Regions from separate parts of the Salinimonas sediminis genome, predicted to be linked through region 1. Evidence: predicted binding sites of a transcription regulator. Region 1 holds the regulator's gene; each other region holds the start of a gene.
What was found. The regulator sigma-54, encoded in region 1, starts transcription at its own class of promoters, with help from an activator protein. The targets are predictions, from matches to a motif close to GTTGGCACGNNNNTNGNNT.
Positions count from the first base shown of each region.

Region 2: D0Y50_RS11780 (BON domain-containing protein) is a predicted target of sigma-54. The motif match lies at 3,486-3,504, and genes of this name have one in related genera.
Region 3: D0Y50_RS18935 (putative urea ABC transporter substrate-binding protein) is a predicted target of sigma-54. The motif match lies at 2,172-2,190, and genes of this name have one in related genera.

Region 1 covers NZ_CP031769.1:715,168-719,494, forward strand. The annotation lists gene rapZ (RNase adapter RapZ) at 1-613, opposite strand, end outside; gene ptsN (PTS IIA-like nitrogen regulatory protein PtsN) at 660-1,106, opposite strand; gene hpf (ribosome hibernation promoting factor) at 1,116-1,403, opposite strand; gene D0Y50_RS03235 (RNA polymerase factor sigma-54) at 1,435-2,913, opposite strand; gene lptB (LPS export ABC transporter ATP-binding protein) at 2,991-3,716, opposite strand; gene lptA (lipopolysaccharide transport periplasmic protein LptA) at 3,719-4,303, opposite strand; gene lptC (LPS export ABC transporter periplasmic protein LptC) at 4,272-4,327, opposite strand, start outside.
Region 2 covers NZ_CP031769.1:2,633,015-2,637,341, forward strand. The annotation lists gene D0Y50_RS11765 (MMPL family transporter) at 1-347, opposite strand, end outside; gene D0Y50_RS11770 (MlaA family lipoprotein) at 337-1,245, opposite strand; gene D0Y50_RS11775 (hypothetical protein) at 2,297-2,545, opposite strand; gene D0Y50_RS11780 (BON domain-containing protein) at 2,837-3,451, opposite strand; gene D0Y50_RS11785 (endonuclease/exonuclease/phosphatase family protein) at 3,757-4,327, shown strand, end outside.
Region 3 covers NZ_CP031769.1:4,327,910-4,332,236, reverse strand. The annotation lists gene D0Y50_RS18945 (hypothetical protein) at 1-545, opposite strand, end outside; gene D0Y50_RS18940 (dimethylsulfonioproprionate lyase family protein) at 584-1,771, opposite strand; guanidine-I (ykkC/yxkD leader) riboswitch at 2,240-2,342, shown strand; gene D0Y50_RS18935 (putative urea ABC transporter substrate-binding protein) at 2,404-3,456, shown strand; gene D0Y50_RS18930 (ABC transporter permease) at 3,524-4,327, shown strand, end outside.

The DNA.
Region 1 (4,327 bases):
CCGGGCCGTCCAGCCCGGTTAAATGCTTTAAATCGGGTTCCCAGTGTGGATTAGGCAAGAACCGCGAATCAAACACATAATCTGCATCTTTAGGTATGCCATGTTTAAAACCGAAGGACTCAAATACTAAAACCAGCCGAGAACTCTTTTTACCCAAAATACGCTCACGGATAAGTTCGGCTAACTGGTGAATAGAAAGGGAGTCAGTGTCGATGTATAAATCGGCGCGCTCGGCAATCGGCGCTAACAGTTCGCGTTCGGTATGTATAGCCTCAGCCAGTGACTTATTCAGCCGGGCCAAAGGGTGTAAACGCCGGGTTTCGCTGAATCGCTTTACCAGAATATCGTCACTGGCATCGATATATACAATGGTCATGGCCCATGATTCGGGCAAATAATCGAGAATCTCCCCTAATTCCGTGGGGTCTTTAGGCAGGTTACGTACATCGATACTAACGGCTACCTGGTCGTACTCTTGCGACACGGAGTGGGTAAGGGCAGGGAGTAAGTTGACCGGGATATTATCTACACAATAATATCCCAGGTCTTCCAAGGCTCGTAGCGCAACTGATTTACCCGAGCCGGACCGGCCACTTATAATAATGAGCTTCAAAGCGCTGCTTCCTTATACCTACACAGGGGCTCTGTGTAGGTGGCAATTATGATTGTAGTGCTGCAATAATATCATCCCCGGTTTGTGCTCGGCGAATGGCTTTCAGGGTATCTTTGTCACTTAACTTACCGGCCACCATCGCCAGTGTTTGAAGATGACCTTCGGTTTGCTCTTCAGGCACTAACAGGGTAAAGAAAATATCCACAGGCTTGCGATCAATTGCATCAAAATCGATAGCCGGATCACTGGTCACCACGATGGCAATTACGCGGTCCAGCCCGGGCAAACGCCCATGGGGCAACGCAATACCATTACCAATTCCAGTACTGCCCATACGTTCTCTAGCCATCAGCGCATTCAATACTGTCGTCTCTTCCACTTCCGGGTTATTTTGGGCGGCGATATTACTGATGATCTCGAGAATTCGCTTTTTACTATTGCACTGAACCGCACATTTAGTGCGGTCCAGGCTTACAATGGCTTGTATATCCATATTAACTGACTAATGCTTTTTCAGCTTTTCCTTGTGCTTGATAACTTGCCTGTCCAGTTTATCTACCATGCTATCAATGGCCGCATACATATCAGTATTCTCTGCCGAAGCAAAAACCTCCGCCCCACTAAGGTGAACCGTAGCTTCAGCTTTCTGTGCCAGTTTCTCGACATTTAAAATGACATGAACATTAGAAATATGGTCAAAATGACGCTCTAATTTGCTGAATTTTGTATCGACATAAGTACGCAAAGAGTCAGTGATCTCAATATGATGACCAGTAAGATTGATTTGCATAGTTCGTCTTCCTTATTGTGAGCAAGCCCTACTAAATCAGGCTTTTGCGTTGGTTCGACGGTGGGATCGATAACGATTCCCGATATTTTGCTATTGTTCGCCGGGCAACTTTTATACCTTGCTCGGCCAACAACTGAGCAATTTTGCTATCGCTAAGTGGTTTGCTAGGTTTCTCGGCAGCCACCAGCTTCTTAATTAGTGCACGTATGGCGGTAGAGGAGCACTCACCACCAGATTCTGTCGCCACGTGGCTTGAAAAGAAATATTTCAATTCAAAAATACCGCGCGGTGTATGCATATATTTCTGGGTAGTTACCCGGGAAATTGTCGACTCATGCATATCTACCATTTCTGCGACATCGTTTAAAACCATTGGTTTCATCATTTCCGGGCCATGTTCAAAAAAGCCCATTTGTTGCTGCACTATGCAGTTGGCTACCTTAAGCAGCGTATCATTTCGTGACTCAAGGCTTTTAATAAACCATTTTGCTTCTTGCATGTGCGAGCGAATAAATTGTGAGTCGCTACTGTTTCTGGCGCGGCGGCTCATCGCAGCATATTGCTGGTTTACGCTAAGCTTTGGCAAACTGTCAGGGTTGAGCTCAACTGCCCATCGTCCATTGCGCTTAGTAACTGATACGTCCGGAATCACGTATTCGGGTTCTTTTGTAATTAATGCACTACCTGGACGAGGGTTTAGCGTCTGCAACAACCGCATTGCTTCACGCAGTTCATCTTCTTTCAGCTTCGTTTTGCGCATTAAGGTACGATAATCTTTGCTGCCCAATAAGTCTGAATAATCCTGTAACAGCATTTTGGCTTCTTCCAGCCAAGGCGTGTCGATAGCGAACTGGCGTAGCTGAACCAGCAAACACTCTTGCGGGCTGCGCGATCCCGAACCAAGTGGGTCGAATAATTGAATACGTTTCAACACACATTCAACTTCATCTTCTTCGATAACTTCTTCGGCGTCTTCGCTATTCACACTTTGCAGAATATCTTCTACCGATACGGTTAAATAGCCTGACTCGTCGATCGAGTCAATAATCGCCATCGCGATGGCGCGGTCGGTATCCGAAAAGTGCGTTAAACGCATTTGCCAGAGCAGATGGTCCTGAATATTCTCGGTGGTTTCGCCCTGAAAAATTTGATCTTCGTCACTGCCCGGGCCGGGGGCAGGGGCTGAGGACGCTGAATAATACTCATCCCAGGTACTGTCGATAGGCAACTCGTCGGGTAAATCATTTTTCTCCATCGCTTCGCCCGAGTCCATGTTGTCGCTGGTGCTGGCAGTGGCTTCTACATTGTCGTTGTCATTATCGATATTATTTTTTTCGGTAATATCGTTATCACTGCTTTCATCTACCTCTAACAAGGGGTTTGAATCCAGGGCTTCCTGAATTTCCTGCTGAAGATCAAGAGTCGACAGCTGCAATAGCTTAATAGCCTGCTGCAACTGCGGGGTCATGGTTAACTGTTGACTAAATTTTAGTTGTAAAGATGGTTTCATCTACGTCTTATTTTAAACTCGGGTACGCGTGTACTTAAGCGGTGAACCACAGGTATGACAATGTCACTCATACCTTACTATAGCTTGAATTGCTCACCTAGGTATACATCACGTACTTTCTGGTTGCTTAATACTTGCTCCGCACTACCTTGGGCGATGAGCTCTCCGTGACTTACGATGTAGGCTTCTTCACATACATCCAGGGTTTCCCGTACGTTATGGTCTGTAATGAGGATCCCTATGCCTCTGTCGCGCAGATGCTGGATGATTTTCTTTATATCATTTACCGATATTGGGTCAACACCGGCAAATGGCTCATCCAACAAAATAAACTGCGGATTAGCCGCTAATGCCCGGGCAATCTCTACCCGGCGGCGTTCTCCGCCTGACAAACTCATACCGGTACTATTACGTATATGATTGATATTGAATTCATCAAGTAGCGCGTCAGCTTCTTCTTCTCTTTTGGTAGCGGAAAGCCCGCTGCGGGTCTGCAAAATAGCCATGATATTTTCGTGTACTGTTAATTTACGAAATATCGATGCTTCCTGCGGCAGATAGCCGATTCCCTGGCGCGCCCGTTCGTGCATTGGCTGGTGGGTAAGCTCGTTATCATCAATTAAGATTTTACCCTTATCCAGCGCAACTAACCCCACTATCATGTAAAAGGTAGTGGTTTTACCAGCCCCATTGGGCCCTAATAAACCCACAATCTGGCCAGTAGAGACTGACAGGCTGACATCACGTACTACCTGTCTGGACTTATACGATTTCGCAAGATTTGCGGCAGACAATGTTGCCATACTTAGTTGTCACCTTCGCCGTTCTTTTGCTCATCAGCACTATCCTTGGCCGTTGCGTCGTCCTTGTTGTCATTCAATTTTTTAATAGACTGAGGCCGAAAAACAGTGGTGACCCGGCTATCGTCATTATTATCACTACTGGTTGCCAGTAACTGTTCTTTTACCATGTCGTAAGTAATACTGTCACCACGTACCATACTACTATTCTGGCTAATTCTGGCATCGCCCCGCATAGAGATAGTGCGCTTGTTCACTTCATAACGCAATTCGCTGGCCTGGGCGGTAACTTTACTGCCATCATCCATGGTTTGTGAATACTTCGCTGGGTTACCCCTGGCAATCATGACTTCGCGCCCTTCGCCATCTTTAGCGCTCACCTCAACTTCATCGGCTTCTATCGTCAACGTGCCTTGCGTTATCGTCACATTATCCTTGAACCGGGTAACTTTATTTTTACCATCCATCGACTGGGTGCGAGCGTCTACCGTAATCGGTTTTTGAAAATCACCACTGCCAGCTGTTACCGGAGCAACAAAACATAACAGGGCTAACAGGCTAGAGGCCAGGGGAAAAAGTGGTTTGTACATGATCAATCAACTCATACTCTTGCG
Region 2 (4,327 bases), 1.9 Mb from region 1:
GCGGTGTCCTGGATTAAAGGCACAGAAAGAATGGAGGTAACGGCTTTCACCCTGTCAAGTTTCTCAATAGCCGTAGACAAAGCCTGAATATCATCGAACGTCTGGCGGGAAAACAAGGCGTGATTACGCGGCTCGTAAGCCAGTAAAATAAATTCATCAGGCGAAAAAACCTGATTGGCCAACTGATTTTCAATAAATAACTTATTGTCTTTTACCAACAGCGTATCGGCTGATGCGTCAATTTTAAATTTGCCTAACTGACTGATAGCAAGTACCAGAAGTACAGCGAATACCGCGATAATTGCCCAGCGACTGCTGACAATAAATTGGGCAAGTTTATTCTTCATTTTGCTGCTCTTTGTAATAGAAATACTCGTCGCGGCGTTGCCCCTGTATATACTGATTACGGAAATACAGGTATGGGTCGTTAGCCTTATTATAAAGGCTTTGATAGGTCTCTGATTGATCAGAGAAGTCATCAAAACCGTCAAAAGCTCTGATCTGGTAAGACTGTGGTGTATCTATCAATTGATTTACCGGGTGAATGAAACCTTCTGAAACGGTCGAAAACGCTCCTCTTGAATCACTTGGACCTAATACCGGCAAAACCAGATAGGGCCCAGCGCCTACCTCATAATGAAACAAGGTATCGGCTATTGTTTGTTTGTGTGGCGCAATATCAAACCAGTGAGACGCCGGGTCAAATAAACCAAACAAGCCCACCGTTGAATTAATGAGAAACCGGCTTAAATTAGCTCCCGCCTCATCAAATTCACCTGTGGCAAGGTTATTTAGCAAATTGAGCGGCTCCCGAATGTTATCAAATGCATTACCGATTTTATCGCGAACAGTTGCCGGCACTAAATAATGATAGCCGTCAGAGGCCGGAATGAGCACGTAACTATAGAGGTAATGATTAAACGTGAACATGCTGCGGTTAAAGTCTTCCCAGGGGTCATTGTAGTAAACCTGTGATGAAGACTGCCCGGCCGGCGCCTGAGCATCGGTAATAGCCACCACCGTGGGTTCAACTTCGATGGTGCCCTGGCTGGTTTCGACTTTAACCTTTTTACCGCTATTGAGCTGCTCAACGGCATCGTTTGGTTCGGGGTTATCGGGGTTGGCGGGGGTACTTTGCCGGGTAGATGTATCTGTAGAGGGGGGCGCCTGAGTAGTGCTGGAACAGCCACCTAACACAAAAAGTGTCAGTACCAGTGTCAGTAAATGAGAAACCGATTTAACCACAAACAATCCATCCAGTTAGTTGTCTTTTACCTGCTGCACCACCATTATTTAATACAGTGCAACATCCTGATCTTTTTTATAAATTTCAATACGCTCACCATGGCTATATTGATCGCTTTAATCCGCGCCGTCGCGCCATTGGTGCTATTTTCCTCTACGGTGCAATAGAGCCCACTGAAAAATCCATGCGATCACCGTCCCCCTCAACCAGGACATGGCTGTCGCCTGCGCCAATAGGTGTCAGGGGATACGAAGGATAACCTATGGATAGCAAAGTGTGGCCGTATACCGACATTTAACCCATATTCACTGCACAACAAATTTAGGTTACTGCTTTGGCTCATTGTTCCTACTGACGATGGAGCCCGGCCTGACCACTTCGCCCCGCTCCACATACCAAATGCCAATACGTAGTAACACATGTGTATTGTCAGCTGCATGCAGATTACGCCATAAGCAATAGTGCGGCGATTAGGCGGTGACACTGCGGAAATAGTACGGGAGCTGGGTGCGTTAACAAATTATCCAGGTTCCTTCTTACCTTCTACGTTTGTCTGCGCTTTGAAATATGCTATAGGCGCTGTATTGCGCTAAAGGCTTTTTATCTCGCTGAAGGCACTTTATTTCGCTGAAGGCTCTTTATTTTGCTGAAGGCTCTCTATCTCGCTGAAGGCTCTTTATTCCGCTGAAGACTCTTTATCTCGCTGAAGGCTCTTTATTCCGCTAAAGGCTCTTTATCTCGCTGAAGGCACTGTATTGCGCTGAAGGCTCTCTATCTCGCTGAAGGCTCTTTGTGTCGTTAGAGGCGTGTTGCCAAGCGTCAGGCCTTCTAATATGGGTTCAAGCGATTGTATTGCAGGTTACCCTGCTTATAAAGCCGTCGCCAGCCGGTGACGGCGATTGAGTAATACATTTATTAAGGGGAGCCAAGCTACCTCAGGTTAAAGGCTTCCTAATAGCAAAAGCTATCTTAGGTTTAGAGACGTTAAGACTCATGGCATTGGCGATAGCAGACGGTATACTCCCGCCTTGGCCAACCAGCCGGTATGAGCTATTCACCCACTCGCTTCGCTATCCAACTCATACTTTGGGAAGTTTCAGGGTAAGAGACGGGCTCGGCGTTTTTCTTATCATCGTAACGATCAAACCAGTTGAACACAGGCTGGCTTTGCAGATACTGCTGGAAACGGTTTTCCGGTTTAGCATAGCGCTTAGTTTTTAACAGCTTCATTGAATATCCCTCAATATTATTTGATGCATTTCCATTGAATAAAAACAGCAGACTCGGGCTATTTTTCATTCCTGATACCTAAAGGTATTCAAGGATTGCACCAACTTCACATTACAAAATAGACAGGGCGCAAACCCATATCCAGCAAAGCCTACAGAAAAAGTTGCAGTTTTATGAAAAGCGCAACTTTAGCGGGGTTTATAACTTCTCCCCACTACCGGGAAATATTTACATGCCGATCTTACACAATTATGAAATGTCAGCAGCGGGCAGGCTTTTCACCGTCGTTTTTTTGCAAACAAAAAAAAGCGGCATCAAAGATGCCGCCTTATATTCCAGGGATACTCGATTAACGGGAAATTAATTCATCGCTGACTTTTGTTTAAGTTGAAGATTATCTTCAACATTCTTGACATCAGAAGCATTTTTAGCAATTTCTACCGCTAACTGACGTTCTGCATCCGTTTTAACCAAACCGGTTAACGTAACATTGCCTGCTTCAACATCCACATCAATGTCAAAACCGGAGATATCAGAGTCCATTAACAAGCGGGTTTTGATAACGGTAGCTATTTTAGCATCCGTTAACTCGCTGCCTGCATCGTTAGCTTTTTGCTCCATATCATCTTTCATATCGTGGTTTTCACCTTCAGCATACATGTCACTGTCGCTGACCACGGACAGTTTATTGTCAACCGAAGTTACGCCTTCAATATTTTCCACCAGCTCTTCAGCCAGCTTTTTATCAACCGTGTTTTTCACTTTACCGGTTAATACGACTTTGCCGTTTTTCACATCGGTATTAATATCAAACGAATTGAGATTGCCGTTAAACAATAAAGTTGCTTCTGCTTTGCCATCAATCCAGGCGTCTTTCGCCCCTTTTTCCCAGTTATTTTCTGACTGCATATCAGCGGCAGCTACGTTAGTGCTTACCATGCCAGCTACCAGTAAAGACAGTAGTGTACGTTTCATAATGAACTCTCCTTTGTCAATGTATACTCTGTTGATGCCAGCAATGTGCCAACCTGCTTAAATACATGCTATCTTATTGAATAATAAGTATAATAGGAAATTACAGCGCTAGCACTTATTAATTAGATTTTGCAAGGTTTACGTATGAATAACGTAATATTGTCTTAGTTTTGGCTGTCTTTCGTTGTATCTACTAAAGAAGGGTGAACCTAACCGGCGATGCCGCGTAACAATCCAAGTTACCCAAGGCATGTGCCTTAACTTATCGATCACCACGGCACGCGCGTTGGTATAGGAAGCACGACATGTTCGAAGTACTTTGTTTATTGAGTTTATTAATGGTGTTTACCACCATTGCTCCCCACTTACCTGGCGAGCACTGGCTTATCCGCGTATGGGAATTTCCCCGGGTACAGCAGATCGTTATTATGCTCTTCTGTATGGCTGGCTGGGGCGCCTATCTGTATATGATGGAAGTGCAGACCAGTGCCTATTTATTCATGGCCCTGTTAGCTGGCTGTATTGCCTACCAGATTGGCTGGATATTTCCCTACACGCCACTTGGCCCCCGCGAAGTGACCCGTATAAAACAGCCTCGCCAGGACCGCGTATTTAGCGTAATGACCAGCAATGTTTATATGCACAACGATAATTATCAGGGCTTAATTGAGCTGGTTGAGCAGCGCAAACCCGATATGCTGGTCACGCTGGAAAGTAACAAAGACTGGGAAGATGCCTTACAGCCAATACATGATGATTATCCCTATCGCCTTGCGTGCCCGCTGGAGAATCTTTACGGCATGCATTTGTATAGCCGCTTGCCATTCAAAGAAGAAGCGGTACGTTATATAGTCGAAGACGATGTGCCTTCAATGC
Region 3 (4,327 bases), 830 kb from region 1:
GATGCATGTTGATCTAATGCTGGATAAGTGTTGGCGGATGAATACTTGGATATGTATCGTTTGAGTTCAGTTGATGTGAAGCCGTAAGTAACATGAACGGTTTCCTTTCCAAAATGACGTTCAATGGGAAGAAGCAAATCCCAAACTAATTTTTCCAAAGAGCGAATGGTTTGAACATTGTGGGGCGAATTACTAATTTTAGAGCCATGTTTTTTTTGGTGCCAATTTATTAACTGCTCACCTAGTGAATAGTTCAAGATACTATTCGTTGATGGGACAAAATAGAGAAATCTATTTTTGACTTTCTTGAACTGTAATAGGCCGTTTTCTCTCATATGCTTTAGTTCGCGATTAGAAAGTTGAAGAAGTGATTTTATTTCATTTGAAGTTAAATAACGTTCCATAAATTTACATGTCGATAAAAAGAAAGGAGCCTGTACGTAACTAGCTCCTTCATTTTTTATCACTTTTTGCAAGCAAGGCGCAAGGCTCATCAGTTCATGAAAATATTTGCTCGGTGCATCCCATCTTCTGCGAAATTTCAAACGTTTTAATTCTTTATAGCATACAAAAAAGACTTCCCTCAATATTCCCACTGTGTGGGTGTACAACGGTAGCGAGAGTGAGGTTCGGCGTTGCGTTCGCCGCCTTGTTGCTCTACGACTTCACACACCTGAGTGGTTTGTACATTATCCCGTGCGGTGGTTCTTCCCCATACTGAAACCAGGCCTGAGGTGGTGTCGCCACAGCTTTTAGCTGCTTCAAAAGCATGAATTGTATTGCGCTCAAAGTATGTGAAGTTATTGCCGTTGGGCGATTTCTGGATAAACCAGGCAGGTAGGTCGGTGTCTTTTTCGGCATCAATAATAAAAGAATCATCGTCGCTGCTATGCTCAAACAGGGCGCTGTCTGCATGGGCGGCGAAAAAGCGGTTTTCCACTCCGCACGAGGGGGCGGTCAGCGGCAGGTAAAACTCTTGAGGATGGTGGAAGTGATAAGGGTAAAACGTATCCTGAAGCTGAATTGTCATGCCTATTTCGGCGCCCACGCTTTCGCCATCGATAGTGTTGATGCGTAGCATTCCCCATGGGCCCATAACCTCGGCGTAGGCGTAGCCACCCCGAAACCGGTCATTATGGGCTTTTTCGGCATCCGCATAAAACGGCAACCAACCTACCGCGGCCCATAATTCCGGCAACGCGTTAGCGGTAATGTCAGTACTCAAATAGTCGGGCATATGGCTTTGGCTAACAATAGGCCAGAACTCATTGGCCAGGGTTAAGCCCGCTTCTTTTATAGCGCCGGTTTTTTTGCTGTAAAACTCAGTTAGGGTGGGGCGGTTGAGCCAGTCAGCCACTTTATAAGTGATTTTTAACTGTTCGTTGGCAGTATAAAGCGCAGACGCGTCGTAATTTTTCTGTGTATCGAAGCAGGCTTTCGCATCCTCAGGGTTGTTCAGCACGGCGTCAACATGCTTAATGACTTTTTGCACGTCCTGATAACCGGCGGTGCAGTCTCGGGCAATATCGCCGCTACCATCGTTGGTTTCCGTTACAGCCAGCGGGCCAACTTCGCAGCCCTGGTTTTTGGTCAGTATCTCTTTTACACCTTCCAAATAGGTAAGCGTTTGCTGCCAAAGGCGCTGCGTGTGTTCGGCGTTTTGCGTGGAGGTATCGATATTTTCATCGCAAACAAAGTCTGCGGCCACGGATAACGATGAAAACATCATCAAATGGGCGCCTGCCATATAGCGTATAGCTCGTTTTTTCATGCCACTTCTCGTAAGTTAATAAAATATGCGAATGCTAGCATGTGCATACGACAGAAGTGTCAGACCAGGCTCATAGCTATAGGGTTGAAGAGCATAACTTCCGCCTTCGTTACCGACGCCTTGGCCTCTTCTTAAACGAATTTTTAGTTATGAACCCGTAATTTAAAGATCGGATGCACATAAGTTCATCAAATATTAATTTTTTATTAAGTTTTGCTTGGTGGCGGTCTATTTTCAGGATGTAGTTTCTTCAGTATTGCGCTAACCCCCAAGATCGGGGCGGGTCATTGAACAACAAATAGATTGGCTGCGGAATAAATCTTCTGCACCAAAACTGCTCCTATTGCCTGTTTTTGGTGCACTGCGCCCGTCGTAACCCCTCTACAGCCCGCATTCTTTCGCTGGCATGGCTTATGCAAAATCATTCATACGTTCGTACCCTTGGAAAGTCGGGCGCTACAATTTGGTAAAATAGAAGGCTAGGGTTCCGGCATTATTATGATGTGACTGGTCCAAGAGCTTTCGACCTTGATGCTTCAAGGTTACACGGCGGGATAAAAGCCCGGGAGACCACATGGCGATATGGCCAAGGGTACTCCATGTGTGACTAAACAAGCTGAAAAGGTAACCTCATGAACATTACCCACAAAAAAGTTTCTGCTGTACTGTGCGCTCTTCTTTTTTCTACTCAAACCCTAGCCCAAGATGCCTTTAAAGTTTGCTGGTCGGTATATGCCGGGTGGATGCCGTGGGCGTACGCCAGCGACTCCGGCATTATTGATAAATGGGCCGACAAATACGGTATCGATATTGAGGTAGTGCAGGTAAATGACTATGTCGAGTCGATCAATCAGTACACCGCCGGTGAGTTTGATGCCTGCGCAATGACCAATATGGATGCCCTGACAATTCCGGCAGTGGGCGGTCTGGACAGCACCATGTTTATCGTCGGCGACTACTCGAATGGCAACGATGCGGTCATTTTGAAAAACCAGTCTGAGTTAAGTGCAATAAAAGGCCAGCGGGTTAACTTTGTTGAATTTAGTGTGTCGCACTATTTACTGGCCCGGGCCCTGGATTCAGCCGGTTTATCTGAGCGGGACATTAGCAGCGTGAATACCGCGGATGCAGATATTACCTCGGTATTTACCACTGACTCGGTCAATGCAGTGGTCACCTGGAACCCCATGACCAACCATATCTTGTCTATGGACAAAGCCTACAACGTGTTTGATTCGTCGATGATCCCCGGCGAAATTATTGACGGCATGGTGGCCAATACAGAAGTACTGAACGCCAACCCTGAATTTGCCAAAGCCCTGACCGGCGCCTGGTTCGAAACGCTGCAAAAAATGCAAGGGGACTCTGCCAAAGCCAAAGCGGTGCGCGAGCACATGGCAGAAGCGGCGCAAACCGACCTGGCAAACTATGATGGCCAGCTCGACAAAACCCTCATGTTCTATTCTCCCCAGGATGCGGCGGCATTCACCACAGATAAAAAGCTTATCGATACCATGCAGCATGTCGCAGAATTTTCTTTTGAACATGGCCTGCTGGGTGAAGGTGCGCCTAGCGCAGATATTGTAGGTATTGAAACGCCTGCCGGGGTTTACGGCAACGCGGGTTACATCAAACTGCGTTTTGATGATACCTACATGCAAATGGCCGCCAAAGGCGAGCTATAAATACCTGAAGGGCGGTGTATGCCGCTTTTTATATGCCTGTTTAGCGCTACCTAAGATAAGACCCAGTATGAAAAAATTGATTAACTATACACCGTCTACGGCCACCAGACTGTTTTTAGGGTTGCTACCTTTTGCGCTGCTGTTGCTGGTATACATGGGAGCCTCTGAAGCCCGCCTGGCTGAAAATCCCAATGACCGTTTACTCCCCTCGCTTACACAGATGGGAGACGCTATTGAAAGGCTGGCCATGGAGCCCAGCAAACGCACCGGCGAACTGACGTTCTGGCAGGATACCCAAAGCAGCCTTATTCGTTTGTTATCCGGGGTGGCTATTGCCGCGCTGTTTGGCCTGGTGTTAGGGCTATTAACCGGCGCATTGCCGGTGTTAAATGCTTGGCTGGCCCCCTTACTAACCGTTATATCGCTGATTCCGCCTTTGGCTGTGCTGCCCATTCTGTTTATTGCAATCGGCCTGGGCGAGGCATCAAAAATTACCTTAATTACGATTGGTATTGCGCCGTTTATTGCCCGGGATATACAGCGTAGCACCCAGCAGATCCCCACCGAGCAACTGGTTAAAGCCCAGACCTTGGGCGCCAGTACATTACAGATTCTAATGCGGGTGTTACTGCCCCAGATCATGCCCAGACTGATTGATGCAGTGCGCCTGTCGCTGGGGGCCGGCTGGCTGTTTCTAATCGCGGCTGAGGCCATTTCTTCAACTGACGGGCTGGGGTATCGCATCTTTTTGGTGCGCCGCTATATGTCGATGGACATTATTTTGCCTTACGTTATGTGGATCACGCTATTGGCCTTTCTATTTGACTATCTGCTGGGCTTACTCAACCGGCGTTTACACCCATGGAGTGAA